DNA from 3 places in the Priestia sp. SB1 genome. Region 2 is predicted to be linked to each of the others. Evidence: predicted binding sites of a transcription regulator. Region 2 holds the regulator's gene; each other region holds the start of a gene.
What was found. Region 2 encodes LexA, which represses DNA repair genes until DNA is damaged. Its sites were predicted from a motif close to CGAACATATGTTCG; they were not measured.

Region 1: a site for LexA is predicted at 4,498-4,511, ahead of WKH56_RS06380 (YolD-like family protein). Genes of this name have one in related genera too.
Region 3: a site for LexA is predicted at 8,971-8,984, ahead of WKH56_RS27965 (Y-family DNA polymerase). Genes of this name have one in related genera too.

What each region holds. Positions count from the first base shown of each region.
Region 1 is NZ_JBBJSS010000002.1:193,975-205,074, reverse strand. Features, by position in the region: gene WKH56_RS06395 (replication initiator protein A) at 1-286, shown strand, start outside; gene WKH56_RS06390 (hypothetical protein) at 960-2,423, shown strand; gene WKH56_RS06385 (cob(I)yrinic acid a,c-diamide adenosyltransferase) at 3,797-4,360, opposite strand; gene WKH56_RS06380 (YolD-like family protein) at 4,526-4,882, shown strand; gene WKH56_RS06375 (hypothetical protein) at 4,914-5,498, opposite strand; gene tkt (transketolase) at 5,675-7,669, opposite strand; gene WKH56_RS06365 (peptidylprolyl isomerase) at 7,978-8,868, shown strand; gene WKH56_RS06360 (YkoF family thiamine-binding protein) at 8,916-9,356, opposite strand; gene WKH56_RS06355 (hypothetical protein) at 9,507-10,085, opposite strand; gene WKH56_RS06350 (hypothetical protein) at 10,434-10,856, shown strand; gene WKH56_RS06345 (hypothetical protein) at 10,968-11,100, opposite strand, start outside.
Region 2 is NZ_JBBJSS010000001.1:206,222-217,321, forward strand. Features, by position in the region: gene WKH56_RS01085 (ABC transporter ATP-binding protein) at 1-1,429, opposite strand, end outside; gene WKH56_RS01090 (ABC transporter transmembrane domain-containing protein) at 1,419-3,182, opposite strand; gene WKH56_RS01095 (YneF family protein) at 3,273-3,485, opposite strand; gene sirA (sporulation inhibitor of replication protein SirA) at 3,576-4,016, opposite strand; gene tkt (transketolase) at 4,166-6,172, opposite strand; gene WKH56_RS01110 (DUF896 domain-containing protein) at 6,340-6,570, opposite strand; gene WKH56_RS01115 (YneB family resolvase-like protein) at 6,640-7,308, opposite strand; gene yneA (cell division suppressor protein YneA) at 7,362-7,691, opposite strand; gene lexA (transcriptional repressor LexA) at 7,838-8,455, shown strand; gene WKH56_RS01130 (magnesium transporter CorA family protein) at 8,665-10,110, shown strand; gene WKH56_RS01135 (hypothetical protein) at 10,178-10,357, opposite strand; gene WKH56_RS01140 (ArnT family glycosyltransferase) at 10,657-11,100, shown strand, end outside.
Region 3 is NZ_JBBJSS010000009.1:29,354-40,453, reverse strand. Features, by position in the region: gene WKH56_RS28025 (hypothetical protein) at 1-123, opposite strand, end outside; gene WKH56_RS28020 (DEAD/DEAH box helicase) at 414-3,416, opposite strand; gene WKH56_RS28015 (hypothetical protein) at 3,803-3,979, shown strand; gene WKH56_RS28010 (hypothetical protein) at 4,032-4,232, shown strand; gene WKH56_RS28005 (hypothetical protein) at 4,225-4,416, shown strand; gene WKH56_RS28000 (hypothetical protein) at 4,456-4,899, opposite strand; gene WKH56_RS27995 (hypothetical protein) at 4,990-5,424, opposite strand; gene WKH56_RS27990 (hypothetical protein) at 5,411-5,920, opposite strand; gene WKH56_RS27985 (hypothetical protein) at 5,998-6,330, opposite strand; gene WKH56_RS27980 (hypothetical protein) at 6,464-6,841, opposite strand; gene WKH56_RS27975 (SMI1/KNR4 family protein) at 6,855-7,061, opposite strand; gene WKH56_RS27970 (YolD-like family protein) at 7,314-7,646, opposite strand; gene WKH56_RS27965 (Y-family DNA polymerase) at 7,661-8,926, opposite strand; gene WKH56_RS27960 (hypothetical protein) at 9,123-9,683, shown strand; gene WKH56_RS27955 (hypothetical protein) at 9,719-10,288, shown strand; gene WKH56_RS27950 (DUF3916 domain-containing protein) at 10,555-11,100, shown strand, end outside.

The DNA of each region.
Region 1 (11,100 bases), on a different contig from region 2:
ATACATTAGAGAAGACCAAACTTATCTACTTCCAATCAATGTCGTCTACAAACAATTAAAGTTGGAATCACCAAAACCAGTCCGAAACAAAGAAGTTGTAGAAAGAGCTTGCGAAGATTTAGTAAATGCAGAAGTCATAGAAAAGTTTTACTTTATGGGTTCAGAAAAAGGAAATAGAGTCCATTCTTTAGTTATTAAACCATCTGAATGGTTAATTAATATCCTTTCAAAAACCAAACAAAAACCGCTTATAAACGGTGAACAATTAAACTTACCACTTAATTAAACGCTACAATTCGTAGCGTTTTTTATTTTCTAAAAAAAATTTTAATTTTTTTTTTAGTGTAAACAGGCATCTAGGGTACGATACTTTCATCTAAACAGGCATCTAGGGTACGATACCCCTTTTTTTCACAAACAGGCATCTAGGGTACGATACTTTTTGTCCAAACAGGCATCTAGGGTACGATACCCTCCTTTTTCGTAAACAGGCATCTAGGGTACGATACTTTTTGTCCAAACAGGCATCTAGGGTACGATATCAAACTATTTACTTAATTAATTTACTTTTAAAGTAAATTAACTACATCTTTTGTTAAAAAACTAATGATATCAACACTTTTTCAGAACGTTACTATTTTTTTTGATATCGTCCTTCTCACCTTATATTTAAAACAGGCATCTAGGGTACGATATTTTCTAATAAAACAGGCATCTAGGGTACGATACCCCTTTTTTTCACAAACAGGCATCTAGGGTACGATACTTTTTGTTCAAACGGGCATCTAGGGTACGATACCCTCCTTTTTCGTAAACAGGCATCTAGGGTACGTGTGTTCAATTAAAACAGGCATCTAGGGTACGATAAACAGGCATCTAGGGTACGATATTTTATATTTTCTTGTCTTTGGGTATTATCTTCTTATACCAAAAAATTTAGCGAAAGGAGTAAAACAAATATGATTTTTGAAGAAACGTATCATTTTTTATTACATAATGTATCGTCTAAAGAATTCGATGTTTGTCTTGTCTCCTTGCTAAATGTTGATTGGGATGGAGTCATTCAAATCTCCCCTACTCAAACTTCGAATTGTGTAGGTACTAAAAGAAAATATATGAAGGAAATGATTAAAAGACTTTCTTCTTCCAAACGTCAAAATGTATTCATTCCTGACGAAACAGAGGAAGGAACTAAATATCGTTTCACTTTAGGCCCTACTCGCAACCTTGGATTTAATAAACATACTGACAAGTACTGCAAGAAGTATTCGTTCTTTTACACTGAAGCATTTCGTTCGTTACCTCTTAATGCAAAACGCCTACTCTTAATGGCCGCTTTTCGTATGTCTACTTTAAAATCCGAAAAAGTAATGTTTAAATATCACGAAATTGTGCCCAATACTAAGAATCAGGGCAATCGCTTCTTTACTAAGTCACGTTTAGAAGACTCTATTCGCGCTATTAAGGACTCTGATCTTAATAACGTGGTTTCTATTAATTTGGAAAATAATCCATATTCTTATACAGAAAACCATACTGATGCCATCGTTTTTTCTTTTAAAAAAGGAACACTTAATGATTTTCTTGAAAACCAAACAGAAAGAGACCTTTTACGTAAACATATCTATCAAGCTGGTTTCCCAGAATACATAAACGACGAACTTTGCAAGGAAATTGAAGGTGTTGGTATGTCCCTATACAAGTCCCTTTTAAAGATCGAAAAACAAAAATCAATGAAACAAGGGGTTATTAGTGGTGCCAAAGACGAGCTTTTAAAACTAGCACGCTTTATTTACAACGCAGCTATTAAGAAGCTTTCTTTAGCATTCCATTCTAAACCTGAACTATTAGCGAACCCTAAGCAAGCCTCAGCCTACTTTAGTACGCTTATTTGCGATGAAGTTACGCAAGAAATGAAAAACTACGTTCACCAAGGCGAAAGCATTAAAAGTTTGTTGAATAACGAGTTCTTACATAAAGAAGTTTCTACTCAAGCGCTTGGTGAAGAAGTAGGTTTTATTGAAGTTTACGAGCACATCCAGCCGATTCGAGAAAAATATAACAGAGTGGCACATATCAGCGATGTTTTAAGCATCTGGTATGAAAAATGGGTTATTTCACGTTATGACGCTCTTGCCAAAGATGTAGAAGTATTACAAACGGCTTCAAGCGAAGAAGTTGAAAAAGTTAAGAAAAAGCGTAATTGGACTAGCCTACAGTGTGCTTTAGACAGCTTACGTTCACTTAAAGCTCGTACATACGAACAATTAGATAAGCTTACAGACCAAGTAAAATCCTATGGGAATAAAGCATTGTTTACAAATGGATCTATTGCTTTATTTGAAACTGAAAAGCAATCGCTCAAGGATTATTTTTCCTTTCAGCAAGAACATAGGCAAAATTTAACTGATGTAAGCGCATAGGCAAACACTGACCTTCTGGTGAGTGGGCTTTAGCGTTTCAGTTTTTATATAAGCTACCTTTCCCTTTAATTAAAAGAGATTTTTTTATGTCATTTCTCTCTAAAATAACGATTTTCAGACAAAAAAAGCCATTAGGCTTATTTTTTTTACTGAAATATTGGCTGTGAATTGTTAAAAAAGTTATGTAAATTGTTTTTAAATAACAGTGAAATATTATTTTTATTATGTAATTAGTTAATATTTATTTGTTATTTGCCAAACATTCCTGTTAAAAGATAAGAACTAATTGCAAATAGCTTTCTCGTTCTTCTCGTTGTTTTTAAACCGAGCTAGAAATCCTTTAACAGCAAGCTTTATAAGTACTAAGTTATTAATGGTTCTAAATAAAGGTTCTAAATTATTGTACTGAAAGAATGTACTAAATATACTTATTAATTAAGGTACTAAGAGCTTTTCAGCTCACATTCAAAATAATGAATAAAAACTATGTCTAATTTTTTTCACTTTTTTTATAACTTAGGTAACCTATTTCCATATTTTTTTCACAATAAACAACATTATTTGACTAAATGCAACTTAAACACATTTTATGTGTGATATCGTAAAAGCTAATATAGCGCACAGAGCGTTGTTGCGTATATTGTATGTTAAACAGTGAAAATCTGTAGAACTTAAATATAGTTGCATACATTATTTAAGCTAACTGAGTATGGGTAGTTTAACCACAAAACATCTTATATATGTATTCAGGATTTTACTGCATATGCACAAGGTTTAAAAGCCCCTTGCAGGCTTTAATTAAAAACGCACACAAAATACCCTTAGAACATCAAAAGCATAGTCAGATGAACTAAATATACTACTGAGATCTACCAGCACTAGTTGGTCTCTGCAAAATCCACCACATCTAAAAATTCTGCAATAAATACCCGCTAGTAAGCTTCCCCTCCCTAAAGATACTGCTGTATTCAATTCCTATATAGATACCTTCTTAAACAACCAGTTAGCTTACAAGCACTGGTAAATGAATAGGTGTAGAACATAATCATCCCAAAGGTTTGTTCAATACTTATTAAGGTGGTTCAATTATTTTTAGGAATACGAGAGATATCATAAAGAGCGTTATTTAATATAAAAGCATAAACAGGCATCTAGGGTACGATACTTCTAGTCTATAAAACTACAAACAGGCATCTAAGGTACGATACTCTGCTCTATAAAACTACAAACAGGCATCTAGGGTACGATACTTTTTGTCCAAACAGGCATCTAGGGTACGATACTTTCAGTCTATAAAACTGTAAACAGGCATCTAGGGTACGATACTTTTGTAAAAAAACCGTAGTTTATACGGTTTTTTAATTAGCCAATCATTAAGTAGTTTTTAGGATTGTATCCTTGTTCCCTTGTAGGTAGTTAATATATCTTGCCGCGACAAACAAGAAATCTGATAAGCGGTTAACATACTGTAGAGACAGAGGGTTTACTACATCAATAATGCTTACAATTGTTCTTTCAGATCTTCTACAAATAGTACGAGCAACGTGGAAAGATGCAGCAGCTTCTACTCCTCCAGGTAAAATAAACGAAGCAAGTTCTGGTACACACGCAGTCCACTCGTCAATTTTCTTTTCTAGAAATCGAATGTCACTTTCCTCTAAACGCCACTTCACTTCATCTGCAGCAGGCGTAGATAAATCAGCTCCTACATAAAACAATTTCGTTTGAACCGTATGAAACGTTTCTCTAATGTCTTTTTCTAGTTCCGCATCCCTTAAAGATAATTGACTGAGAGCCAGACCAATAAATGAATTTAATTCATCAACAGTCCCATAACAATCAACCCGAATATCAGCTTTTGAAATCCTCTTACCATTAACTAAAGATGTTGTACCCTTATCACCTGTTTTAGTATAAATCTTTGACAAATTAACCACTCCCCTTTCCCTTATATATTAAGGGTTAATTGGTTCTTTACCTGAAAAAACTAAAAATAATGAGAGATAATACAGTATAGAACCCTTCCCTTTTTTTATATAGCTCTTTCATAGCGAAAGGAGTTTGATTTAAAATAAGAACAAATGTTCTGTGGAGGGTTTGAAATGAAAAATGAGTTTAAAGGTAAAGAGATAAACGATAGAGGAATGAGGAAATGGAGACCTTTTGCATCCATACCAGAACAATACATAGGATTAAAGAAAGTTTTTGATGAACTAAACAAAGTAGAAAAGCCACTCCTATCTGAGGAACAACAGGAAGAGATTAACGAAGCTTTAGGGGAAGCATTGCACAGTCGTAGAACAATTCAATTAACACATTATAAGAACGGCCATTGCGACACTGAACCTGGAGAGATAGTTGCTGTAGATGTTAACAGTAAAACCTTTATGTTTATAGACTTATTTGGTTTTAAAAACAAAATGGAATTAGAAAATATTGTGGCTATTACATTTGAATGACTAAAACAAAAAACACATAGGAACCCTTTAGTTACAAGGTGCTTCTATGTGTTTTGTTATCTGTAGCAATATGCTCAATATATTCATTAAAGAATTGCACCCTTGCTTTAAAGGCGTTTTGAATTTCCGGATCTTGTACTATTTCTTGTTTAAAATATCCAAGTAGCCATTTTTCATATAATTCTTCAGTAGAATTCCCAAACCGCATCGCTATTTCAATTGCATTGTTTTTGTAATACTCTAATCCATTCCTTAGTAGGCTTTGTAATTCCTTATCTGTCCAATTTCCACCGATGTGAAATGGTATAAATTCTATTCCCTCTTTGTAACTATATTTAATATCAATATCAAGCCCTCTTCCAGTAATTTCATTAAAGCTTTTTTCTAACTCTGCAGGAAGAAAAGAGTGATTGGTAAAGAATTCATTTTCTTTATAGTATCTTTTAAGAGCTTCTTCTACGGTAGATTCCTGAAAATTAATTTTCGTTTTTTTAACATAATCCTCAAATTTTAGACTCTTAGCGGAATAAATACACCATAAATCCACTTCCATTTTTATTGTTTGATTTAATTTTAGTGCTTGCTCCATCCATATATGTTTTTTTATCTTATGCACGTTTAAAACACCTCCAGAAAAAGCTTTCCCACTTGAAACACACCGCTTTAAAGAAACAACTTTATTCGTTCATCTAAAATTATTTTCACGCGTATCCACTCTTTCTAATCTAGAAAAAAGGCGTTTAAACAAACATTTGTTTAAACGCCTTTTTACATTATGTATTTAGCGGCTTATTACTTCTTAGCTACTAAATCTTTAGCTACAGTTACTACGTTATCTACTGTAAAAACAAAGTAGTTTAATACTTCAGATCCTGGACCAGATGCACCAAATGTATCAATACCTACAATTGCTCCATCTAAACCAACGTAACGCTCCCAGCCTAAAGTTGTTCCCATTTCAATTGCTACACGTTTTTTCACTGATCTTGGTAGAATTGATTCTTTATATTCTTTAGGTTGTTTCTCAAATAACTCCCAGCTTGGCATAGCTACTACTCGAACGCCTTTTAAGCCTTGTTTAATTAGCTCCTCACGCGCCTTAACCGCAAGTTCCACCTCAGAACCCGTAGCAATTAAGATAACCTCTGGAGTGCCTTCTGCTTCTTTTAAGACGTATGCGCCTTTAGATAAAGCTTCTACATTCCCTTTAGTCTCTTCAAACACTTCTAAGTTTTGGCGAGATAAAACTAATGCTACTGGCTCATCTTTCTTGCTTAATGAATAAGCCCAAGCTGAAGCTGTTTCGTTTGCATCACTAGGACGAATAACTGTTAAACCAGGGATTGCACGTAAGTTTGCTAATTGTTCAACAGGCTCGTGTGTAGGACCGTCTTCCCCTACTGCAATTGAATCGTGAGTGAACACATAGGTTACCGGTAACTTTTGAATTGAAGCTAAACGAATAGCTGGACGTAAGTAGTCATTAAATACGAAGAATGTTCCACCAAAAGGTTTCACGCCTCCGTGTAATGCCATACCATTTAACGCAGCTCCCATAGCGTGCTCACGTACTCCGAAGTAAACGTTACGTTGATCGTAACCTTCGACAGCGAATTTACCTGCACCTTTAATATCTGTAATTGTTGAACCAGATAAGTCTGCAGAACCACCGAACAAGTAAGGTACTTTTTCAGCAAAGAAGTTAATCGCACTACCTGAAGCATTACGAGTTGAAACTTTTGTGCCTGTTTCGAAAGTAGCTACTTCTTTCTCATCAAACTCTAAGCGGATAGCTTTTTCTAATTCCTCAGCTAATTCAGGGAAATCTTTTTTGTAAGAAGCGAATTGTTTATTCCAATCTTCTTCTTTCTCTGCACCTTTGTCCGCTAAGTTAGCAAAATGTTCTTTTACTTCTGCAGGTACAAAGAACTTTTCATCATAGTTCCAGCCATAAGCTTGTTTAGTAGCTTTCGCTTCTTCTTCGCCTAATGGGTTACCGTGAGCTTTGCTAGTACCAGCTACTTTAGGGCTACCAAAACCAATTGTAGTTCGCACTTCAATGATAGTTGGTTGCGTAGTATTTTTCTTCGCTTCAGCAATCGCTTTTTCAATTGCAGCTAAATCATTACCATCTTCCACTTTTAAATATTGCCAATTAGATGATTCAAAACGTTTCTTCACATCTTCACTGAATGACAAGTTTAACTCACCATCTAATGAGATATTATTAGAATCGTATAACACGATTAAGCGGTCTAGTTTCATATGACCAGCCATAGAAGCTGCTTCATATGCTACACCTTCCATTAAACAACCGTCACCAACTAAAGCATATGTATAGTGATCAACTACGTTATGACCTTTTTTGTTGTAACGTGCACGTAGGTGCTCTTCAGCCATAGCCATACCAACTGCTGTTGAAATACCTTGACCAAGAGGACCGGTAGTAGCTTCTACACCATCTGTATGACCGAACTCTGGATGGCCAGGAGTTTTGCTATTTAATTTACGGAATGACTTAACATCTTCTAATGATAAGTTATGGCCAGTTAAGTGCAATAAGCTATAAAGTAACATTGAACCGTGCCCTGCTGATAAAACAAAACGATCACGATTGAACCATTTTGAATTTTTAGGATTATGGTTTAAATGTTTACTGAATAATGTATATGCCATTGGCGCTGCGCCCATTGGAAGCCCCGGATGTCCAGAGTTAGCTTCGTTAATAGCATCAATAGATAATGTACGAATTGTATTTACTGCTAATTGTTCTATGTTTTTTGTCATAATATATATCGGCTTCATTCTTGTAAATGTTGCCGTTTACACCTCCTTGCAAATCAATGCAAATAAAAGTATGGAACACAGTGATTCTATTCCATAGATAAATTGTAAGACAATGGTTACTTACCATTAAAATTTATCTTTTTTATACTAGTCCTAATTTATCTTTTTCTCCACTATAAGTTCCGCTTTTTTATCTGTAATAGAAGACACGACAAAAAAACTCTATATCTCCCCTTTTTTTGTATAATCTCATAACCATATAATTCACTCTATAATTTAAATACTTATTAGTTAGGAGTCACTAATCAATGAAAAAAGTTATTGCAACGGTTACTCTAGGAGCTGCTTTAGTTGGATTATCTGCTTGCTCTTTAGGTAGCGACAATCTTGTAGAAACAAAATCAGGTAATATTACTAAAGATGATCTCTATAACAAAATGGTAGATACGAGCGGAGCAACTGCATTAGAGCAACTTATTGAAGAAAAGGTTTTACGTAACAATTACTCTGTTACTGACAAGGAAATAGAAGCAGAACTAAAAACGGTGAAAAAGCAATTCTCTTCCGATGAAGAATTTAAGTCAGCATTAGAAAGTAGCGGCATTAAAAATGAAGCAGCTCTTAAGAAACAAATTGAGCTATCTCTTATTCAACAAAAAGCTGTTACTGCCGGTGTAGATAAGAGCGAGAAGAAACTGAAAGCTTACTACGAAAAGCACAAAGAGGAGTTTGAAACTGCTAAAGCTTCCCATATTCTTGTTCAAGATGAAAAGGCTGCTAACGAAATTAAGAAAAAACTTGATGAAGGCGGAGACTTCTCAAAACTTGCTAAAGAATATTCTATTGATACAGCTACAGCCTCTAACGGTGGCGATCTAGGTGAGTTTAAACGTGGGGATATGGTAACTGAGTTCTCTGACGCAGCATTCTCTATTAAACTTAATACAATTAGCGATGTAATTAAAACTGATTATGGCTACCACATTATTAAAGTAACAGAGCGTAAACAGAAAACATATGAGCAAGCTAAAGATCAGGTGGAAAAAGCTTATCTTTCTGAGCACGCTAAATCATATCAAGATGTTATTAAAAAGTTGAAAAAAGACGATGAAGTAGAAATTAAAGACAAAGACCTCAAAAAGTCTATTAAAACTCTTCTCGACTCTGCTACTTCAACTGCTTCAACATCTGCACAATAATGAAAAGGCTTATTGCTAAATACTATGCAATAAGCCTTTTTATAATTTTATTTTTTTAGTGTGCAACTATTTTTTATTTGAGAAGGGAAAGGATAACGTACTCGTCCTTTGTCTTTCCCTTCTAACATTGTAACCGTTAAACCTAAACGTTCATCCACTTTTTCTAGTTTAAATTGTTGATTGTGTTTACATTTTTCAACAGCAATTATTGAATCTAATTCATAAATGTAGCCTTCTAAAAGATTATTCATAGTAAATACCGGTTTTCTTAAATCACTTTCTTCGATAGTTTCTATAGCCAATTGTACATAGTTGTTGTTTATTAACTTAGCCATAAAACTTTTTTCTATATTTACAAACTCTTCTTTTGTATAGATATAACCTTGATCTGCAATTATTCCTCTTAAATCGTGTTTAATATCAACCTTGCCTTCGTCATTAATTCGTTCTTCCGTAGTAAAGTCGTAATAACTTTTCTCAGTTTTCATTATTAATTTCCTCCAATATATTCGATTTATAAAAATATATTAGCAGCTATTTTTTCTTTTGGTAAAAAAAGCAAAGAAACTTCCGTTACTAGCTCTTGCAAAACAAAAAAAGCCTTACTGTTAGCAATTTAACAATAAGGCCTAAATGTTTTATTTGAAGGTGATCTTTTCATCTTCAATATGAACGGTAAATCGTCGGCTTCCTACCATTACAGAATCTCCATTTTTAAGTCCAGTTTGATTAGGCTTATTAACAGTTACACCGGAGATACTTACTTCTTCTAAGAATTCTTCTCTTAAAACATCCGAGCAACGCTCAAATACTTCTCTAGGTTTCATTATCTCTGGTAGTTTTCCAATTTCATAAGAAAGAGAAAAATGCTTTTCAGAGTTAAGGTTTAAATCCTTTAGAAGAGGAATAATTCGTCTTATTACATCGTTTCCTCCTTCAATCTCTTCTGATACATAGGCATCTTCTGGATTAAATTTTTTGGATAAATCCTTATGTTCAGCAAAAAATAACAACTTGTTCTTTTTACGTAGCATTATTCCAAACTTCCAATCTTGAATAGAACTTATTTCAAAATGGCAGATTGTATTTTCACCGCTAACGTATTCGTTATTATTGTTATTGTATTGCTCATTTTTTGTTTTATAGACGTTTTTAATAGGTTCTAATATTGGATTGTGTTTATTCTTATTTTGTTTATTTAATAGCCTTCTCTTCACTATTTTCTTCCTTCCTCAACACAGCAAATTCTTAATTTTAGTTAGTTTTGTAACTTATGTATAATTGCTTTTCTACTTTCCTTTCTATTGATATTACGGAAGTATTTTAGCACCCTTTTTCTTACTTACATAAAAAAAGAATAGAAAGTTTTTGGTATAATTAGTATATCAACTCATACTCGTAGGAACAAAACTTAAATCACTATCTGGAGAAAAAATTTCTACTTTCATCTTTCTACCAAATTAACGTGTTCACCTTTGTTTAACCGCTTATGTTTTTCAAGTATTTACCCTAATCTAATCAATTACAAGGTACACTCTTAAAAATAAGCAAAGGATGTGAGTTCATTGAATTTTATTAAGGAAGAATTGTCTTTAATTTTAGAAGATATATCATTAGCAATTGAAAGAACTGTAATATCTTATACGTTAAATAAGTTACTTACAAATGTCATTAGAAACAACGTAAGCCCTTATAAGAGCGTAGAAGTTCTTCATTTACAGTTTAAAGATTTAAAATTAAAGATAGAAAGTGACAGAAAGGTGCCTGGTTTCCAAAAGATTAATATCTATTTGGATAACAGCAGCAAAGCTTCTTTATCCAGCACTACTTGTCGCAGAAGTAACAAAAAGCTATACACAAGGTTAAATAAGAAAGTAGAAGATCAATTTAAAAGCATTGTAATAGCTTTATCTCCAGAGGAGCCAAACAAAAAAGGCACCTTCATTTCTGAGTTTCAAAAGAAAATAATATTCAAGTCAGTTAACTAAATTTTTAAATAAAAAAGACACCAGTTATATATTGGTGTCTTCTTTAATTTTTATTTTTAAAGGGCTCTGCAAATAACTAGAAAATTTAGAGTTAGTGTATCATTAACCCTCTTAATAGTAATTTGGCACTTTGTCCGCAGCAAGTTTTTTAATACCAGTTATAACTGAAAACTCTTCTCCATTATGCAAATCTTTTATTTCCTCAATTTCGTCCCCTCCTTTCCCTTTAAGAAATTTTGGTATT
Region 2 (11,100 bases):
CTCTTTCCACTAGCACTTCATTATACTTATTAGGAAGAGCTTCGATAAATGCGTGAGCTTGCACAAATTTCGCCGCTGCTTTTACTTGCTCATCAGAAAAATGGTCTTCATGCAGCGTAATATTTCGCTTTACGGTATCGGCAAATAAAAAGGCATCTTGCAGCACCAGCCCTACCTGATCTCGAAGCTGTTTATTTGAAAAGGACGACAGTGGTTTATTATCGATCAAAATGTCTCCTTTTTGCTGCTCATAAAAACGCATTAATAAATTAATGATGGAGCTTTTCCCGCTTCCAGTATGGCCTACTAAAGCCACTGTTTCTCCTTCGTTTACCGTAAATGATATATCAGAAAGCACATCTCGAACACCGTCATAGGAAAACGTGACGTTTTTGAATTCTACCGTTCCTTTTTGTACCCCCTGCTTTTGTTCTCCTGTCATCACTGGATTTTTTTCTTCCTCATCCATCAAATCAAATACCCGGGAGGCTGATACCATCGCTTGCTGATACATAGAAAGACGCTGCATCATTTCATTAACGGGCTCAAAAAAACGATCCAAATAGTTGATAAACGCGTAAAGAACACCAATTTTAACAGGACTGTCAGCTACGGAAATGCCAAAATAACTGAGCACAAGAATAACGGCTAAAATATAAAGAATTTCGACAGCAGGCCTCAGTAGCAAACCATCTAACTTAATATTGCGCATGCCCGCTTTGTAGTGCTCATCATTAATTTCTTCAAATTCCGAGCGAAGCCGCTTTTCTTGACGAAATAATTGAATAATGGACATGCCTTGCAAAGACTCATGAAGCTTGGCATTTAACTGACTTAGCTTTTCTCGGAGCTGTCCGTAGTAAATAGCGCTGTAATGCTGATAAAGCTTCATAAGTCCCCAAATAAACGGGAGAAGAACTAAACAGTAAAAAGCCAGCTTCACATCTAGCATAAACATCGCTATAAAAATACCAATCAAAAATACCCCATTTTGAATAAAAACCGCGATGACTTCTACAAACATTTCTTTCATAGCTTCCGTGTCATTTGTAATTCGAGAAACAAGGCTTCCCGTTGGCGTGTTGTCAAAAAAGCGAAGCGCCAGACGATGAACATGAGAAAAAACGTCAATTCGAATCTGCTGAATAATTTGAAGCGCAATTTTCTGAAACTGCAGAAGCTGAAAGTATTGAACGACAATTTTTAAAAGCTGTAAAAGCAAATAACTGCTTGCAAGCCACACCAGAGGCTGAAAAGGCAAATACTTAGGAGTTAAATAATCGTCAATGAAAATTTTAATCAAAATGGGCCCTAATAAATCAGCAGCCGTAGCAATTAATAATAGAGTGAACGCTAAAAAAAATGATTTTTTATGCGGAATTGTATAGTGAAACAGACGTTTATGTACCGAAGAATGCTCAATTTTCATTTTTCGTCTCTCCTTCTTCTACCGCACGTTCAAGCTGCTGTCTATCGTACATATCCTGATACCAGCCGCTCACGCTAAGCAGTTCCTCATGAGTTCCTCGCTGAATAATTTTCCCTTTATCAAGGACAAGAATCAGGTCTGCATGAGTAACCGAGCTCAGCCGATGCGCTGTAATAATCGTTGTTCGATTTTGACGTTTTTGCCTCAACGCTTGTAAAATACCCGCTTCCGTTTTTCCATCTACCGCTGATAGCGAGTCATCTAAAATTAAAAGCTCAGGATCTAATAGAAGAGCTCTTGCAATCGAGATACGCTGTTTTTGTCCACCAGATAACGAAACGCCTTTTTCACCTACTATTGTTTGATAGCCATCTGTAAAATCGAGGATGTCTTTATGTACATTTGCAACTTTAGCCGCTTCTTGGATTTCTTGATTGCTTGCGTCTTCTTTTCCGAACGCGATATTAGCAGCGACTGTTGTTGAAAACAAAAAGTGATCTTGAGGAACATATCCAATGCTTTTGTACAGTGAATCAAAAGCATAATCTTTAATGTCTTTTCCTCCCCATAAAACAGCTCCGTCGCTTACATCAAATTCACGAAGCAACAGCTTTAAAAGCGTGGTTTTCCCAGCACCCGTCTTTCCGACAATCCCTAACGTTTGACCGCGAGAAAGTGTAAAGTAAATTTCGTTTAACGTGTATTCGTCTTCTTTACCATACGAAAACCTATGAATAACAGCTTCAATATTTCCTGTTGGCAGTTCAACACTAGGATGCGCTGCTTCTTCAATCGAATTTTCTTCTTTTAATAAAGAAAATACCCTGTCATATGATGCTCTTCCTCGTTCCACAATGTTAAATAGCCAGCCAAACGCGAGCATCGGCCAAATAAGAAGGCCCAAATAAGTTGTAAAGGTAACAAGCTGTCCCAGTGTTAACTCTTCACTAATCACCATCTTGCTGCCAAAAATAAGAGCAAGTAAAAAAGAAAGTGCTACAATAATCGAAATGGTCGGATCAAACAATGCATCTACTCGTGCTACTTTCATGTTCTTTTGAACAACATCTGCAGACTTCATACGAAATTCTTCGACATCAGCTGCTTCTTCCCCAAACGTCTTAATGACTTTAATTCCGCTAATGCTTTCTTGAACCTTATCATTTAAAGTAGAAAATGCTGCTTGTGCGTGATGAAACCGCGCATGAAGCAATGTACCATAGTAACTTGTTAAAACGGCCATAAGCGGCATAGGAATAAGGCAAATAAGCGTTAATTTCCAGCTGATTGTTAGGGCCATTGTGCATAGAACAAGCCCTCCTGTGACAATGGAATCCACGAGCGTCAAAACGCCCGAACCTGCAGTTTGTTGAATAGCTTGAATATCATTTGTTGCATGGGCCATCAAATCCCCAATTCGCCGCCGCTGATAAAAGGCCTGATTCATCCTGGTAAAATGAGTGTAGAGGGTATTTCTCAGCTGCTTGGCTAGTTTAACAGATGAACCAAATATCATAATACGCCATATGTATCTTGTGAAATAGGCCACAACAGCAGCTCCTAGCAAAATGCCAACCATCTGCATTAAGCGCTTTCCATTCAGCGTCCCTTCTTTAATGCCATCTACCGTTAAACCAATAATTTTAGGCGGGAGAAGTTCTAATGCTGCCACAATAATAAGCAGCGCTATCCCCGTTATGTAAGACTTTTTTTCCTGTTTGAAAAACCACCATAACTCTCGAAAAATTTTCATCGTATCCCCCTAGCCCTACAACCATTTTCTTATCTCTATCATAAAACAAAAGACACCCTTCTGAATAGAGAGTGTCTGTCCAATTAACCATTATTTAATTTGGCCGTTCATTGCTTTCATCATTTGGTTAATTTTTTTCTGCGATGGTTTCATGCCCATTTGCATCATCATCATTTTTAACATTTGTTCATTAATTGGTGGATTTTTCTTCAGATAGCTCATCATATACTTACGAGCAATGAAAAATCCTAGCGCTATCCCAACAATTAATGCTAGAACACCAACTAGAATATACATTCCCATGGTATTACTTCCTCCTTCGTGTTGTCTAACTTACAGTGTACTAGACCATACGCTATTATACAATATTTCCGTTCCAATTTCCTTAAATAATTACACAAATTTTCTTGTTTTCACAGGCCTCAGCCAGCCGTATTCATCCGTTCCATAATTCACTGCTAAAAAACAAGGATCTAGCTTGCGTAATACTTCAAAAAAAGCTGTCTCAGCATCAACATTGCCATCTCCTTCAATTGTTATACAGCGATTCGTTAATTTTATAGATGCTCGACTTTTTTTATGAGGATACTCCAGCACAAACGTCTCTTGATGAGTAAAAAAATGAGGATAATGAGAAAACGCCTGAAGTAATTCTCGTTGAATAAATGAATTGGGCAGTTGGCGAGTAATGTAATGAACTTGTTTTTGTAAATGCGTTTCCTGCAAGTGACGTTTCATTTTATATTCAATCAGCAGCTGATAAATGAGCTTTTCTCTTCGAAAATAGGATGATGCAACTTCTTCCTCCATTAAATATACTTCATACGTTCTCACGATTCATCCTCCCTTTCGGCTCGTTCTTTTTTGTACTATTATACCGAATGGTGTACGCAATGCTTGTCTATCGATGAAAAAATTTCTTTGTTTTTTTGTCGAAAAAAAAGAGCAGACCATAGGAGTCTGCTCTTTCTTGTGAAAAAGAATTATGCATTAAGCAAGCTTTTCACTTTTGCTACTACATTTTCAACTGTAAAACCAAATTCTTTCATGATTGTTTCACCAGGAGCAGATGCACCGAAGTGATTAATACCAAGAACTTGTCCCTCGTCTCCAACATAGCGTTCCCAGCCAAGTGTAGAAGCCATTTCAATACCTAAACGTTTTTTCACTGATTTAGGGATAACACTTTCTTTGTACTCAGCAGATTGCTCTTCGAAACGATCCCATGCAGGCATACTTACTACAGATACATCAATGCCTTCTGCAGCTAATGCTTTTTGTGCTTCTACTGCTAGGCTTACTTCAGAGCCTGTTGCAAGTATTAATGCATCCGCTTGGTCTTTACCAGCTTTAGATACAACGTACGCGCCTTTAGACACGCCTTCGTATGCATTTTCTTTTGTACCTTCAAGCGTTGGCAAGTTTTGACGAGTCAATACAAGCGCCGTTGGGCGGTCAGTTGATTCTAATGCTAAGCGCCATGCAGCAGCTGTTTCATTTGCATCTGCAGGACGAACCACTGAAAGACCTGGCATTGCACGAAGTGATGGCAATTGTTCAATTGGCTCATGTGTTGGGCCGTCTTCTCCAACTGCGATACTGTCATGTGTGAATACATATGTTACAGGAAGCTTCATTAAAGCTGCTAAGCGAATTGCTGGGCGAAGATAATCAGAGAATACAAAGAATGTTCCTCCGAATACTTTTACACCGCCGTGTAGAGCCATACCGTTTAATGCAGCTCCCATTGCAAATTCACGTACACCGAACCAAATATTACGTCCGCTGTAATCAGCTGCAGTGAAGTCTTCTGAACCTTTAATCATTGTTTTATTTGACCCAGCTAAGTCAGCTGAACCGCCGAAGAATTGAGGTACAGCTTGTGCTACTGCGTTTAATACTTCTCCAGAAGAAGCACGGCTAGCTAGGCTTGAACCCGTTTCGTATGCTGGAAGCGTTTCTTCCCAGCCTTCCGGTAACTTTCCTTCTACTGCTAGTTCAAATTGACGACCTAGTTCAGGATATTTTTCTTTATACTGTGCAAATACATCGTTCCATTCGTTTTCTTTCTTTTGGCCATCTTCAGCAATTGTAGCTTTGAAGTGAGCATACACTTCTTCTGGCACATAGAAATCTTCTTCAAATGTCCATGCATAAGCTTCTTTTGTTAATTTTGTTTCATCGGAACCTAATGGAGAACCGTGCACGCCAGAAGTACCCGCGTGGTTTGGAGAACCAAATCCGATTGTTGTTTTTACTTCAATTAGCGTTGGGCGTGTTAAATCGCCTTTTGCTTCTTCAATTGCGTTTGCAATCGCTGTCAAGTCATTGCCGTCTTCAACACGAATTACTTGCCATCCGTAAGCCTTGAAACGATCTTCTACGTTCTCAGAGAACGAGCGATCTAAATCTCCGTCTAAAGAAATATCATTTGAATCGTATAAAACAACTAAGCGTCCTAATTTTAAGTGTGCCGCTAATGAAGCTGCTTCAGCAGATACACCTTCCATTAAGTCTCCGTCACCACAAATACCATACGTAAAGTGGTCTACAATTTCTAAACCTTCTTTGTTGTATGTTTCAGCTAAATGACGTTCTGCCATTGCTTTACCAACAGCCATTGCAATACCTTGTCCTAGTGGACCAGTTGTTGCATCAACACCTGCTGTATGACCGAACTCTGGATGACCTGGTGTTTTGCTTCCCCATTGACGGAAGTTTTTAAGGTCTTCAATTGATAAGTCATATCCAGCTAAATGAAGCAAGCTGTATAATAGTGCCGATCCGTGTCCTGCTGATAATACAAAGCGGTCACGGTTGAACCAGTTTGGATTCTTTGGATTGATGTTCATAAATTTTGTCCACAATGTATACGCCATTGGAGCAGCTCCCATTGGCATACCTGGGTGACCTGAATTTGCTTTCTCAATCGCATCGATTGATAAAGTACGAATTGTTGCAATCGAAAGATCTTCAATACGTTGTGTCATACTCTTCATTCCTTTCAAAACTATGTACATATGTTATCATACTAATGATTTGCTTATTTGTACAATACTTGAACCAAAAAAATTTCCACTTTTACAGTTTTTGTGTGCCTTATTAAAAATATACAAAAAACTAGAGGGAACTCTCCCTCTAGTTTTACTAGAACGTCTTAGTGAAGACGCTTCTTTTTGCTCTCTTTTAACTTCTTAGGCGTAACATCTTTACCTTCCTCGTCCACAACTTTAATCGTATGAAGGTGGTTTGTCATAGATTGTCGGAAAACTTTTAAATATTCCTGACGTAGCTCTTGCTGTTCTTTCGCTTCAGATTCTGTCAGACCTTCAGCCTTTGCCTTTTTTGAAAGAGCATTAATACGAGCAAGTTTATCTTTTGATAGCATATAAAACCTATCTCCTTATAATCAATAATTAAAATTACCGAACAGTTCCGGCAACATGTAGTCATCTTACTAAATCTCTTTCGTTTTATCAAGAGATTGAGCACTCTCTTGATACTCTTGATAGCGACGATGTACCGTTGCTTTTGAAATATTATAACCAAAACCTTTTAGCGTAACTGAAATTTCAGCAAAGGTTAAGCCGTTATGACGAAGGCGGACAATTTCTTCAATCGGCGCTTCTTTTTTTTCTCTTCCTGAGTTAACTCCTTGATTTTTTAAATTTTGCTGCGGACGATAACCGTTTTCTACGGCTCTTTTCATTCCTCTTTTAATTTTAGCGTTATGTAATTTCCGCTGATGCTCTTCCACTAAGCTAATAATATCTAACACCATCGAATCAGATTCTGAAAGCTGAAGCTGACCTTGATGACTAATCGTATAGATCGTAGCATTTTCTTTATGAAAAGCATGAAGAAGCGCGATTCGGGCATTTCCTCTGCCTAATCGCGTTTCGTCTTGAATGAGCAGCACAGATATTTTTTCTTCTTTCATTGTATGAAGAACATCCAATATACCCTCTCTGTCTACGTCATATCCGCTTGCTTTTTCCATTACGACTTTTTTTACGTTTAGATGGTGAAGATCAGCAAGCTTTTTTAATTCTTCTTGCTGGCGCTGTAAAGATGTTTCTTGGGTTTTTTTATCCGTACTTACACGGCAATAAATAATGGCGTCCACTTTTATCACGACCTTTTCGGCTTCTAACAATATTCAGGAACGGCCGTTACACACTACTGTTCAATTGCCACTTGATTATGTAACTCTTTTTTTAAAACAGGAATATATAATTTATCTCCAGGAGATAAAGACTGGGCAGTGTCTGAGTTTAGATCATTGACGTCTTCAACCCATTTGACAAATTCATTGGTGGTCAAATGATGGTGATTATGATACTTGTTGGACAAGTCCCAAAGCGTATCTCCTTTTGTAATAGTAACCGTTGAATATTTGTCTAAATCTACTTTATCCGCTCCTAAAACCAGCGTCAATACATATGTAAGTGCAGCGATAACTGCAAAAAAAATAGCGTAATGTTTCATAGAATGTAAGAATTGGTGCATATTATGATCCCCCTATCAGAATATATGTTCTTATTTTATTGAGAACATTTGTTTCTGTCAATGGAATTCTTCGAACTTATGTTTGTATATTGACACATCACGTGGTATAATTCACCTAAAGAATAGCTAAAATCGAGGTGAAAAATATGAAGCTATCAAAACGTCAACAAGACATACTAGATTTTATTAAGCACGAAGTAAAATTAAAAGGTTATCCGCCTTCTGTTCGTGAGATTGGGGAAGCGGTGGGATTAGCCTCTAGCTCCACTGTACACGGGCATTTAGCTCGTTTAGAAAGCAAAGGGTTAATTCGCAGAGATCCAACAAAACCAAGAGCAATCGAAGTTCTTCAACTAGACGAAGTAAACATCCCTAAAAGCAATGTCATTAATGTTCCTGTTATCGGTAAAGTAACAGCGGGTCTTCCTATAACAGCCGTTGAAAATGTGGAAGAATATTTCCCTCTTCCAGATAAATTCGTTTCTCCAGATGATCATGTATTTATGCTTGAAATTATGGGAGAAAGTATGATTGAAGCAGGTATTCTAGATGGCGATATGGTAATCGTACGTCAGCAGCAAACTGCTAATAACGGAGATATTGTGGTCGCTATGACCGAGGACAACGAAGCAACGGTAAAACGTTTCTTTAAAGAAGAAAATTTCGTTCGTTTACAGCCTGAAAATTCAACGATGGCGCCTATTATTCTTCGCCACGTAACGATTTTAGGAAAAGTCACTGGTGTATATCGCACGATTCACTAATTACACACTGTATGTAAAACCAACTAATCATGATGTTAGTTGGTTTTTTACGTTTGTTTTCTAAAAAAATTGGCATATTATAAATGATACGTCGAATCATTACAGGCAGGTAGAGCGGTTTTTATAAAGCCTGTTTTACCTTTTACTTTCTGTCTGCATTTTTTCGACTCTCAAAAAAAATACAACCGACTATAAGAAGGATGTAGTTTATGACCAATACACCAAGGAAAACAGAACCATTTCAAACTATTATGCCTACCAAAGCAATGAACATGTTTCTTTTTCCTTTTTCCTTTGATCGAAAAAATAAAGAGCAGCTTGTTCATGCACTAGAAGCAAATATGTTTGAGTTTTTTTCCATTCAAAACAAACATGTAGAAAAAGAATACTACGGAGAACAGTATTACGTATCTCATGATAGCTTGGATCAATATTTTCTTCCTTACATTGAATGTATTCTATTTCCTGATTCGTGCGAAAAAGAAGGCTTGCTTCGATTTTCAAAAAAAATAGACCATACCGTTACGCTACAAACTTCCTCCACCACCGTGTCTAGCAACGTGCTGTCTGTGGATGTTTTTTTATGTCCTTTTGAAATTGGCGTCATGACCATTCGCACTGAGATGAGTCATAATCATTACACCTATGATGACATTTTAGAATTCATGAATCATTTTCGTGTATTAGAACCGAAGCTTGCTGAAGAGCATGGATCCACCATTACCTATGAACATCATCGCTATAGCAAAGTACAGGATTATATTTTTTCACAGCTCGCGCCATTTTTGAACGAACACATCAAAAAAGAAGCGACGCGTGAACAGCACGTCGGGAGTCTTCCTTATTTTATCGATGAACGGATGTTTGTATTAAGTTATGTAACGGTAAATCAAGAGCAAGAAATTAACTCCACAACTTTATTTCGTACTGGGCAGCTAAATAGCTATACGCCTGACGGGAAACCGTTTATCTCTGCACACAACCATGAGTATATTAAAACGTATAATACCAAACACGTGTATTCCAGATGGGCTCCTGAAACCTATTACGTTATAACAGACCATGTGTTTTCGTGTATTTCTAAATCGACAGACTCTAAAACGGATCAGCTTTTGATGAATCATCTATTTGGCCAGCATTACTATAATTTATTTTTGCATTTTTTCTATAAAATCGTGTTGCTAAAACTATCCTATGAGTATTCTCAGCTCACGTTTCATAAAAATTCAGAGGGCATCGAGCGACTAATTCGCTCTATTACTGTATTTTCAGGTAAATATTTATTTTTAGAAATTAGCTCTCGCACGGAAGGTCAAGAGTTTTCTGAGCTCTTTAAAAAAATCTTCCACATCAATTCTCTTTATCAAGAAGTCAAAGAAACCCTTGGTACTTTGTATCAAAATCAAGAGAAAATCGCGGCCAAGCGTCACAATTACTTATTATTAATTTTAACGATTTATACCGTTCTTTCCGGTATTTACGGAATGAATTTAGTTATTAGCAAGCTAAAGGGAAACATCAATTGGGATAGTATGAAGCAGTTTTCTATCTTTGAATATATCGCTTTAATAGTAGCTTTATCAGGAATTCTGATCAGCATTAGTCTCGGAGTGAGTTCCCTATGGAATTTATTAAAAGATCGATTTAAAACATAAAAGCTGTTCCCATCAGAAAACACATGATAAAAAAGAAGAGATTGAGACATAACTAAATCAAGCGAGTCTAAAGGGAAACAAATGAAATAAATAAGCTAGCAGGGATTGCTTGTGACACCTCTGTTGATTTCCGTGCAAGACTTCGCTTTCCGCGGGCGGCCGGTGAGCCTCCTCGTCGCTTGCGCTCCTGCGGGGTCTCACCCCTTCCGCTTTTCCCGCAGGAGTCTTCGTCTTGCCCTCCAATCAACTGCTGGAAAGAACTAAACAAATGAAACCTACGTTCACCATAAAAAACGAACCATCAAACATGATGATTAATGGTTCGTTTTTCCCTTCGACTAAAATCCTTTTTTTCCAACCTCTTTTATCTATTACTAAATCACTGTCTACTCCGCTGAACCTTTTATTACACGTTGTGCCGCTGTTGTAATTTCAGAACAATCTAATATTATACTCTATAAGAAAAATATATACAAAATAATAAAATATGGTATCATAGGGTAGGAATTTTGTACCTTATCTTTGAAATAATTTGCAGGAGGTAATATGCTTAACTCATTTTTATCCAAAAGCCTGATTCTTTTATGTGTCATGATTCTTACATGGTCTCTATGGGGCAGTTATAGTGCGATGACAAATTCATTGGACTTAAAAGGCTTGGCTTTAAGTAATTCATTTATTATTGAAGGAATATGTATCACTTTCCTTGTCATTTTTCTAATAGCTATTGCAAGTAGATACATGAACAAAACTGTTTTTTTTATTTCACTGATTGTTTTGACCTTAGGTGTTCGATTAGCATGGATGCTTTCTGTTCAAACACCTGTAAAATCTGACTTTCTTGTCATGCTAGATGCCGCACGTAATATCGCAAAAGGAAATTATGAATTTAACCAAAGCGTTTATTTCACTACATGGGTATATCAGCTAGGCTTTTCATTCTATGAATCTATTGTTATTCGCTGTTTTGGAGATAGCATTTTCACATTA
Region 3 (11,100 bases), on a different contig from region 2:
TGTAACCATGGCCATGATTATATAGTTTATTTTTGAATCATCTTCAAAATCTTTTCGTATAGATAGATAAACATATGGAATGCAATAAATGGTAAAAATTATAAAAGGAAGTATTCTTCTCATATAGCAATCTCTCCAATATTTAGGATTCGACATAGTTCTCTATTATTATAAATTATTAGAGAGAGTTTTTTCCAGTTTTTTGCACATGGAGAGTGTGGAAGTACCTATACATAAAATGATTGTTTTTAGAATTGTTCCTTAAGGCAAAGTAAAAAAGCACTCACAGGAGTGCTTTTTTAAAGTATATTTACTTAAAATAATATATTTGTTTTAATTGAACATTCTCTGTTTACTAGAGAATATTGCGTTTTTATATACTACTGCTGCGCTCATAGGTTTTTAAAACAGTATCATAGATTGATATGGCTAACTTGTTCTACAACCTCTAAGTGCTTTGCAAATTCCTTATAATTTCTCTTAGCACTTAAACGTTTAAAATCACCTACTAAATAAAATTCAAGTTTAGCACGTGATACCGCTACATTCAGTAGATTTGGTTTTGAACAAGACCAGTCCGCTGCAGTGTCTGATTGTTTATCTGTTCCGACAACAAAATATACAATATCTGCTTCTTTCCCTTGAAAAGTATGAACTGTCCCAACAGAATTTACAATCCACCTATTTAGCTTGCGCTCATCCATATGCACCCATTCTTCTTTCAACTTAGATTTTAATAACTTAGTAATTTCTGTTTTCACTTTCGTAAAAGGTGTAATAATAAAAACACTTGGGAACTCGGCCTTTTTCTCTGATTCCTGAAGGCGCTGAAAGTGTTGTTTGATTTTTTCTAAGACGAATTGACCTTGTTCCTTTACATAATGTTTGTTTATGGCTCCACCATGACAGTCGTACCAAACACCAGCGCTTTGATCAGAATCCATAGCTAAAACCATTTTATTGTCATATGCAATTTCATTTGAAATAGAAAACATGGGATTGGCGCAGCGACGGTGAACCCAAAGTGGTATCCCAATTCGCTTACTATCGCCAGTATACGTTCCTATAGGATTTGCTAAGTCTGCTAGTCCCTGTACCGAAGCTTCTGGACCGATATATTGCTCGCCTATTTTAAAGCGCCTGCGGATATCGTTTAAAATGGTATCGTCCAAAGTAACAACGGGCTCAATTTGAATAGGATCCCCTACAATTATTGAACGTTTAGAACGCCATAATGCACCTGCAGCTTGCTGTGGAGAAGCTTGTCCAGCTTCATCGATGAATAAATAAGAGATAAAATCTTTTTTAATTCCTTTGTACATTTGAGAAAAGCTGGCAAATGTTGTACTGATGATTGGCGTTATAAGATGTATTACATCCCACATGTTTTCAGTTTCGCGAATACCTTCACTTGTATTTAAGTCAACTTCGCTACGATTAGCAAAAAGCTGAAGAGGGCGCTCTAAAGCTTGTTTATTGTAGATAAGAAAAAGCTTGTGAAGCTGTAAGGCCTTTATAAACAACAATCCCCGTTTGAAATTTAATGAGTCTGTCTGCCAAATAATATCCTTTTGACGTTTTTCATATGCTTCATCAGTTTGTGCCCAATGTGCATCAGTGGAAAGCTCTAATCTTTCTTTTTTAAAGGACTGCTGTAACATTAAAAAATGCTGTTTTTTCTGTTTAAGAGAATTCAATTCCGCTTCTAAGGTTTTAAGCCTTGATAAGCTTTGATCTTTTAATGCTCTTAAATCTTTTACATCTTGTTTAAGGTTCTTTGTTTGAATATCTTCTTTATTAAATAACCTTGTCAGAAAATTAGGCTTTGGTAGCTTTTTTAGTTCTTCTTCTTTTACTTCTATATCAGCATATATAGTACCAAGGGGATGTTTTATTTCCTGTATCATTTTTGTATACTTACATATCTCCAAGTCTATGTCTTCTACAACGTCCGGGCTCTGTTTTAATATCTCAATGTATTCATGTAAAACTTGTTTGTCATGCTCGATTTCTTTATATAAATTTGTAAACTCTTTTACTGCATCCAACCAAGATGAAGGAGCTAGATTTTGTACTTCTTTATCTAGTAAGTTTATAATCGTATCAACTTTTAGGACATCTGCTGCTTGGGTTTGATTGCTTTTCTTTCCGAGTGCTACCGATATTGGTGCAAAAATAATGTCTTCTGATTTCTGGGCTTCATAAGGCCCAAGAACTAATTGTTTTGAGAGTTCTTCAAAAAATGCTAGTTCTTTAATCTCCGCTAGATAGCTGTTGTCATTTTGGTTTTTAACTTTCAAATTTAATTCTTCTAATTTTGGTAAGTCTTTAGAAATATTTTCAACCGCTCCATTGTTACTTGAAGCAATGACCATTTTAAATTTTGTTAATGGCTCCTTTAAAAAAAGTTGATTTCCCTCAAATGCTTGCTTAGGATCAGAAAACTTCGCCATTTCAGTAGCACGATTAACGATAATTTGTGCAAAAATATCCTTTAATAATGTTGTTTTCCCTGTTCCTGGGGGCCCGTTCACTGAATTTATTCTTTCGTTTTCATTAAGAACTTGGTTTACAGCTACTTGCTGCATTAATGATAAACGATATTCATTTGTTGAAGGCCATCGCCCAGCGGGCAAGTTTTTTGGATCAAGAGCATTCTCAATGGCAGCACGATTTTCGTTAATATTAAGAGCTAATTTGCAACCTTCTAAAAAGTTTTTCAACGTTTCATTTGGTGTGTCACCTAAAATAAGTTCTAAATCGTTCATGTAGAAACTTGTGAAGTTTTTGGATTCTAAGGAGTCCTCTTTCTTTAAAATAGAAATTTCAATATAATTCTCTGCATATTGAACTGATCGTTTTGCAAAACGATGAAATATTTCATCGTATTTTGTTAGAAGCTGAAGAATTGCTGATTCACTCACTCCATCTGTAAATACAGAATTAGCCAACTCCTCCCATTCCTTCGTCATTAATACGTATTGTTCTGAAAACTGTCCAATGTTATAACCTCCGTTCTTCACCATTTCTGTTGTAATTAAGTGAAGCGGTGGAATAAACAGCGACTCTTCAATATATTGACCGTTTTCATCCAATGAAAAAGTTAAACTAAAATTTTTATTCCACTTAGCATTAATAATTTCATCTGTAATTCCAAAGTGCTGTCTTAGAAATTTAACAAGATCGTTTTGTACGTAACAATCTAGATAGTATGTAAAAACTAGACTATCTTTTGCTGGGTTAGTTAACTCTACTTCTTTCCATAACTCTTCTTTTATGTTTACTTTGCGAACCCGTGGTTGATCAAATGTTTTCATACGCTTCCCTAATTTAATACCAGGGACTGGAGGAACAACTCCAGGGCTTAAATTTTCAGCAAAATGCCATGCCTTTAATATATTTTGTGTATTTGTCATATTATCAACCCTCTTTATTGTAAAGAATTTGCACGTTCAGCTTACAACGAATAACATATAATTAATTAAATGTCTTCTAGCTGTTGTATTTAGATGTTCACTTGCTAAAGTTATCTATAAAGGTTCATGTGTTAATACAAACTATTTTCATGAAGTATAATTATGGAGATGTATACTAATAATCTACCTTTTTCCACCATAATTGTAAATGAAAGAAGGGTTTTAGCTAATAAAGATTAAGTCTATGGATATCATTTTTGTAGTGTAAATACAGGTAAAAAAAGAATTTGCACATATCGTAAATTTATAAAGCCTCTAAAAATAATTTATCGCATTCTTTTTGAAAATTTACCTTAGGTTACTGTTGAAGATGAAAGGTTGGTAATATGTCAGAGAATGAAAAAACTATAGAAAAAGCTATAAACAATACAAAAGCAAGTTTTGCGGTAGAAGGCTTATACCTTTCTGATTCGGAAGAAAGACTCATTCAAAAAAAGATAACCGGTCAATTTTCAGATGAAGAATTTTTAAGTGAGGTAAAGAAATTAAATAAACTAGAGTAAATTCATAAGATGTATATTTCTTAGAAAAACCGTTAACAGGAGTGGTGCTTATATGCCAAGTCGCGAACAAAAATTAAAAAAGTTTTCTATCGAAGAGTTACGGGCAAAATTAAGCGAAGAGCTTAAGAAAAACCCGCCACGTAAAATCGAGAGTGATAAAGATGGCACAATTATATTAGATCCAAACAACCCTCAGGATTGTGAATGGTACGATAACGATGATGCTTATGGCGGATATAAAACTGATGACTAATTATATTATCTTTTTTTCATGGTTTTTAGTCTTATTTCTTCTATGGATTACCGTCTCATTCTTTGGAGGTGAAAACGCCCAGCGGTGGTCTATGTATCGTTTGAATTCTCATAAATATGGTCCGTGGGCTTTAGAGTTTTCTCTTCTGCTTTTGCTTGTAGCTTTCCTATCCTTAATGTTTTGAAAATGGATTTTAAGGCGATAGCTAGGTTATAAAAAAACGTTAATCTAATTCTTCAGCCAGGACCCAAGGGCCTTCTATCTCAAAATTCAGTTGAAGTACGGGTCTGGCAAATCCGCCAGGGACAAATTCCAAATTTTTAGAAAAGCCAATATGTAAATTATTACTTATTTGGATTGCATCATCTGAATTTATAATTTCAAGAGGTGTTTGAAGAGATACCTTACCTACAAGATGATAACAGCCAATATAGAAGTGTAGCCCATTTTCTTGAGGATCAAAATGTGATAAGTGATTACATTGAGAAGGATTAATACCTAGTTGGTAAAAAAGCTGAAGCTCTATCTCTGATCGTGACTTCATAGCTTCATAGAAGTTTAGACAATATAGACAATCGCACAAATCCCACTTCTTCAAATACTGTTTTTTTGTTTCTTCAACATCAATTTCTAAAATCCAATTATTAATCTTTATAGTTTGATACATAGTCTTCACTTCCCATACTTAGGCTATTTAGAAGTTACCTTCAGCTACAGAATTCTTTAGCTTAATTTATAAGCTGATTAGAAAGATAAATTATAACGAATTAGCAAAAGCATCTAATAATTCTTCACCTTTAGTTTCTGCTTCTGTCTCATCAAATTCTTTCTCTTCTATCCATTGTTGGTAATGAACAATCTCGTGAGCCATACTGCGGAGTATAGCCCAAAGAGCATCAATTTCTCCCCTTTCCGATACTAATTCTTCATAGTCACCAGTAGCAATTCGTATATAAGGTTCTATCGCTTTATCATATGGTGCAAAGAAAGTAGCGCTTACTAGCTCTTTAGAATATTTATTTTTAATTTGATAATCCTTTTTTAAATACACAACAACTCTTACAGGAAATTCTATCGTTGAACGTAACCAGACTGCAAAGTTTAAGCAAGACTGTCTAACTGCTGGTTCTACACCTTTCTGACATCTAACCCTCAATCCTGATCGAGGACATTGTACCCTAGCTCTTCTCATTTAATTTCACCTTTAGTTTCTTAATGGCTCTTAATACTTCACTCCTGTTTTTAGCAAGCTTCATCCACTTTGGAAGTCGACTCTCGACACTTAAATAATAGGGATGTGATTCCCTGAGTTCAGCTTCTATATAGTTTTCGATATAATTTAAATGTTCTAGGTTTAATCCCCATAAGGTGTTTCCACTGCATTCGATTTGTAAGTAGAGCGGAAGTTGAAAATACCAATCACAGGGGTCTCCAATTAAGATTACTTCATAATTAGCTTTAGGTTCATACGAGACTCTTGCTTTTCCATAACCGTTCGCTTTTATAACTTTGTCTTTTGTTGCTCCGCAAGCAGTACAAACAAACCTTCTTCTGACGTTAGCGACATAGGGACTCGGATTATCTAAAGCTATGACGCTTGCACAAGAAGCACAATGTGGACAAACGACTAGAAACTCATCCCCTAACTCTATAAGTGTTTTATTTTTATTTAGAACTGTTTTTTTCAAGACGTTTCCCCTTTGAATTTATTCATTCATATTATCGAAGCGATGAAACCACAACATAGATTTCATTTAATTCTACATTAATCACCAGCTGCAAATACTAATTTATTTAGCTTCAGTGCTTCTAAGCAAAGACCCTTTAATGCTTCAGCAAATGTTTTCGTTTTCAGATTTATTTCCGTTGGCTGTCGACAGGTAGTCTTTAACGCTTCACATACCTTTATTAATTGATTGATTTCTTGTACAGAAAACAACTTGTCACCATATTGATCTAACCCTGTCAACAATTCAAATGAATCCCTGAATTCTCTTGCTAATAGATAGTCGTGTACTCTTTCCTCAAATTTTACACATTTAGTAGAAGAAGCAGCTTCTTTCTTATTATTAACGATATAGAAATCGATTCCTACCATAAGGACCTGCCTTTCTCTACATTCTTTCTAAGTTTAATAGGTACTAAAAAAAGAGGACAGCTAGGTAGATATTAAACTACTATCTGTCCTCTTCTGACCGTACTCTTATCAAAATCGTTTAACGAAGCCATAATTAAGTAACATCTTCTACAAACTCTTTTAGAGAATCATACATTTCTAAAGCGTCCCATTCACCCATACCATGTTCAGCTGTGAAAACTGGATAATCTTCATTCGCTATATCAATAAAAAGCGGGTCACCGCCGATTTCTTCATCATACCCTATGACAAACCAGCTTTCTTGCCAATCTCCTTCTTGATTCCCTATAAGGGAATTGGCTTCTAGATCTTCTCTATAGCCTAATTGTCCATCTAAAAACTCGCTTTTAAGATAGATATAATAAGGAGTAGAAAGAATTTCTCCCACTTCATCTTCAAATTCTACTTTCACCGACGTACCTGGAAGTGCTTTAAGAATTTTATAGATTTTCTCTATATCCGGCTTTATCATTTGCTTCTCCCCTTTAATGATCTGTATGATTTATCGTGGCCATTACCCATTCTTCTAAGCTGTCTGCTATTACTTCGCGCTGTTCCCAATCGTGCCAAAAGGTGATAATTTGGCCGACTTTTCCTCCTTCAGCCGGATCCAAGTCTATACAAATATCATCTCCTCCCCCATTCGTGGCAATCGAAATCCAACGCGGGTTCCACCACAATTCTTTTTTCACTGGTCCAACAGGTTCTACTTCTGGAAAATCTTCAAATTCTCCTCCGTCTAAAAGCTCTTTTAAGGTTTTGGGGGAAGGTTAGTCCCACCTTTTGTTCAACCGCTGTTCAAATTCATGCCAAAACTGCTTCATTTTAAAGGCCTCCTTATATAACATTACTAAATGAATCTATGAAAATAATCCTGTACTTTTTAAGCTTACACTAATTATGTATGGAAATCTTATGTAAATAAACTGTTTTATTATTTTCTACTACATGAAACGAACATCAATTAGCTCGCTTAACCTCATTTTGTTTGTTTGCTTACATCCTTCATCTATAAAAACAAAGACACCTCCTAGAGAATCAACAAATTGAATAATTCCTGTTTCCGTTATACACTGCCCATGCTTGTAATACGTCAGGTACACTTTTTTATGTGTATGAAGCGCTTCAATCAAAGTGAAATTAATCTGTTCCATTTGATCTTCTGTTAAAAAAGGTTGTGGTATTTCTGCTTGTTTTTTTATAATTTCCTGTAATCCTTTGTATTGCTCTGGCATAGTGGCGAACGGTCGCCATTTTTTCATTCCTCTGTTCTGCATAGCAGCTTCCTCCTTTATGCTTTATGACCTCCTAGAAGGCCGTTTCGATAACGAGCCGTTGAATGATCGAGATAGCTTGAGGCCCGTAGAACGCTATTCTTTCCATAACGAAGACGAATGTCATCGATCGTTTTTGCAAGTGCATAGGCTTTTTCCCGCTGATTAATATCCTCAAATAAGCTCATTTGTTCTTCTTCTTGAATGCGTGTGTTCGCCAAGGAAATCCCAATGGAACGAATCGGCATTCCGCTATCATGTGTATGTAAGATGGTTAAACAATACGGAAAGATATCTTGGCTTAAATTCGAAGCTCTCCTCATTTTCTTTTGTCTTGAGAAGCCTCCACCTGTTCGTTTGCTGTAACCAATGGATAAATGAACAGTCTGAGCCACTACTTGATGCATGCGTAAACGAAAACATACATCGTCTAATAGCTCCAACAGCAATAACTCCACTTCTTTTCGGTTTGTATAATCATGGAATAGAATCTGACTTTTTCCAAATGAACGAGAGCTAGGAATGTACACATCAGAAATGCGACTGTAATCAATCCCATTCGCGTGTTGATGCAACTCTTCACCCAGAATGCCAAATTCTTTTTGTAACATCTCCTTTGAAGAAAGAGCGAGTTCTTTGATGGTGTGAATGCCTAACCGTTGTAAGCGTCTTTCCGTAGCAGACGAAATTCCCCAGAAATCCTTCATCGGATGAATGGACCACAGTTTAAAGGGAATATCCTCATATCGCCAATACGCAACTCCTGTTGGGCTATTCTTAGCCTCATGATCTAAGCTCACTTTTGCCAGTAAGAGATTGGGACCGATGCCTGCGGTAGCTGTCAGCCGTGTCTTACGGTAAATCTCGTTGATGATTTTATGAGCTAATTCTTCTGGTGTTTTAGCGAATAAATGCAACGAAGCTGTCGCATCAATAAACAACTCATCAATGCTGTACGCATGAAAATCTTCAGGAGCCACATACTGTAACACCAAACTAGAAATATAGTTCGAAGCTTTGATATACCTCTCCATAGATGGATTCACGACATGGATATCTTTTCTTTTAGGAATGTCGAAAAGACGACTTCCTGTTTTGATTCCTTTTTTCTTTAATAAAGGTGTGGCAGCTAACACAACCGATCCAGACCGTTTGATATCTCCTACCACCGCAAGCTTTGTTTTCAGCGGATCTAACCCCCGTATGACAGAAGAAACTGAAGCAAAAAATGCTTTCATGTCGATGCATATAATGACTCTGTTTGGTAGCTGGGCATAATCCATTGAAAGAACTCCTTAGATAAAGAACGTTTGTTCTCTATTATATGCGAACAAACGTTCTTTATTCAATGGAAATTCTAAATTTTTCCCGATTATTGCTATCACTTGCATAGAATTTATTGTTACATTAACAGAAGTAACTACTACATAACGTAATAGTAAGAGTTCAAAAAGACTAAACCCTAAAGGGGGATAAATGTTGAAAAAAGAATATTTTGTGCAATATTCAGACCAAAGTATAATTGATAGTTTTGACTTTCCAGAAGATAAATTTGTATCTATTACTGTAGGGATTAGGGACATTAATCATGATCTAATCATCTCTTTAGTTCGAAAAATGTTTGGTTTACCTGTTTTTTTTGTTTTAGACTCAATGCTCTCTGGACATGGAAAAGAAACATTGATTAAAAATAAAATTCCTTTTTATGAGCATTCATTAGATGGTGCTATTATTAAAGTTGATTCTGAAGAAAAATTGAGCCATGTTAGTGGATTAGCAGAAGAATTAGTTAATAATGGGCTGAGTATATTCATTTTCTACGGAGAAGGTATTGTAGAGCAGGATTTAATTCCTTCGAGACAATGGAATAAACCTATAGAATTTAAAAATGTCGATATAGATAAAGTCGATACATTTGTGGATGTGGAAGAGGTTGGATTTACGATATTCAGTAAGAGTGATCTATTTAACTCACCTGGAAAAGTCCAAAATTATATACCTCGTAGCTACTCACTTGATATTAATAGCAGCGATATTTAACATTTCTAAATTAAAAGGAGGAGGGTTCGTAGTCAATGAAGTATAAAAATAATAAGAGTATACTAAAAATGTTAGCTATCATCCTTCTTCCTATAGATCTATTCTTTTATCTTTTAGCACTAAAGAGCCTATACGTTTTCTCTTCAAAGGTTTCGATATATTTTCTGATATTTGTTCTACACTTTATCTATTTATACATAGTCCTTATAACCGTTAGCAAAACAAAAGAGTCTAAAGTTTTTTGGGGAGTAATTGGGCCGTTTTTTATTGTACCTATAGCAATCGTTGGGTGGTTCACGTTCTTTTATACTAATAAAGTTGACTATTATGATCTAAGTTCCCCTAAGAATACCCAAAAACTTATTATTGGTTATTCTAATTGGAGTCTTGGAGAAACTAATCATTACTATAATTTTTATAAACAAACGGAATTCCCTTTGGTGAAAAAACGAATAAATCAAGAACCTCTTCATGTTATGACACGAAATACGGATATGAGCGATTTAAATGTTTTAGGAGCTCATGATGCACAATGGGGAAATGAACAAACAGTAACTTTTACATCTCCATATCTAAATAAGAAAGTAACCTTGAATTTAAAGTAAGTACTTTTTTCTACTTAAACAACAGAGTTGAGAAAAAGCCTGTATCTAAGGAGATCCAGGCTTTTTATTTTCTAGTTTAGTTACCATAAGTTTGATTATCGGAACCAAAAAACTTTTTTTGGATTTTAAGGTGCATATTCACTAAAAAAATATGTGAATATGCAAAAATTAATATAAAATTAAGTCTGTCTAGGTAATGTTATAGACAGAGTTTATAAATTTAACATGGAAACTGAGAAAAAGATTAATTGGAGGAAAATCAATACATGAATCAATGGAACCAGAATTGTTATTCAAAAAAGAAAGTAAGAGGCTTAGGAAGAAGGCTTCGTACTTTTTCAAAATATCTTAATGAACAAATTGATTCTCTACCTGTACAGAATAATAAAGATCCAAATTATAAAGGATATACCTCTCTTCATATTCCTTTTAGTATGTTTTTTACCCATTCAAAGAATGTTCCAATTAACGTAAAAAGATATTTTGTACAGAAGATTGTTAATAAAATACAATATCTTCTTGACATACGAACGGAAACGCAAAAGGAATATCGCATATTTTGTAGCTTTAATTCATCCGATTTGGACGATTCTGTTATCCTAATTTTATTTACTAAAAAAGGGATGGATAGCTTCTATGAAGGTTTTTTTAGTACAGAGATAGATGAAGCACCTTTTATACGTTTACACCAAACCCAAAATCTTGAAAATAAGTGGAAGATAAACATACCTGAAGGATTAAGCGTTAAAGGCTATAAACCGATTGGTGCTGAATATGAATATGAGAACTGCGACGAAATATGGTTTATCGGA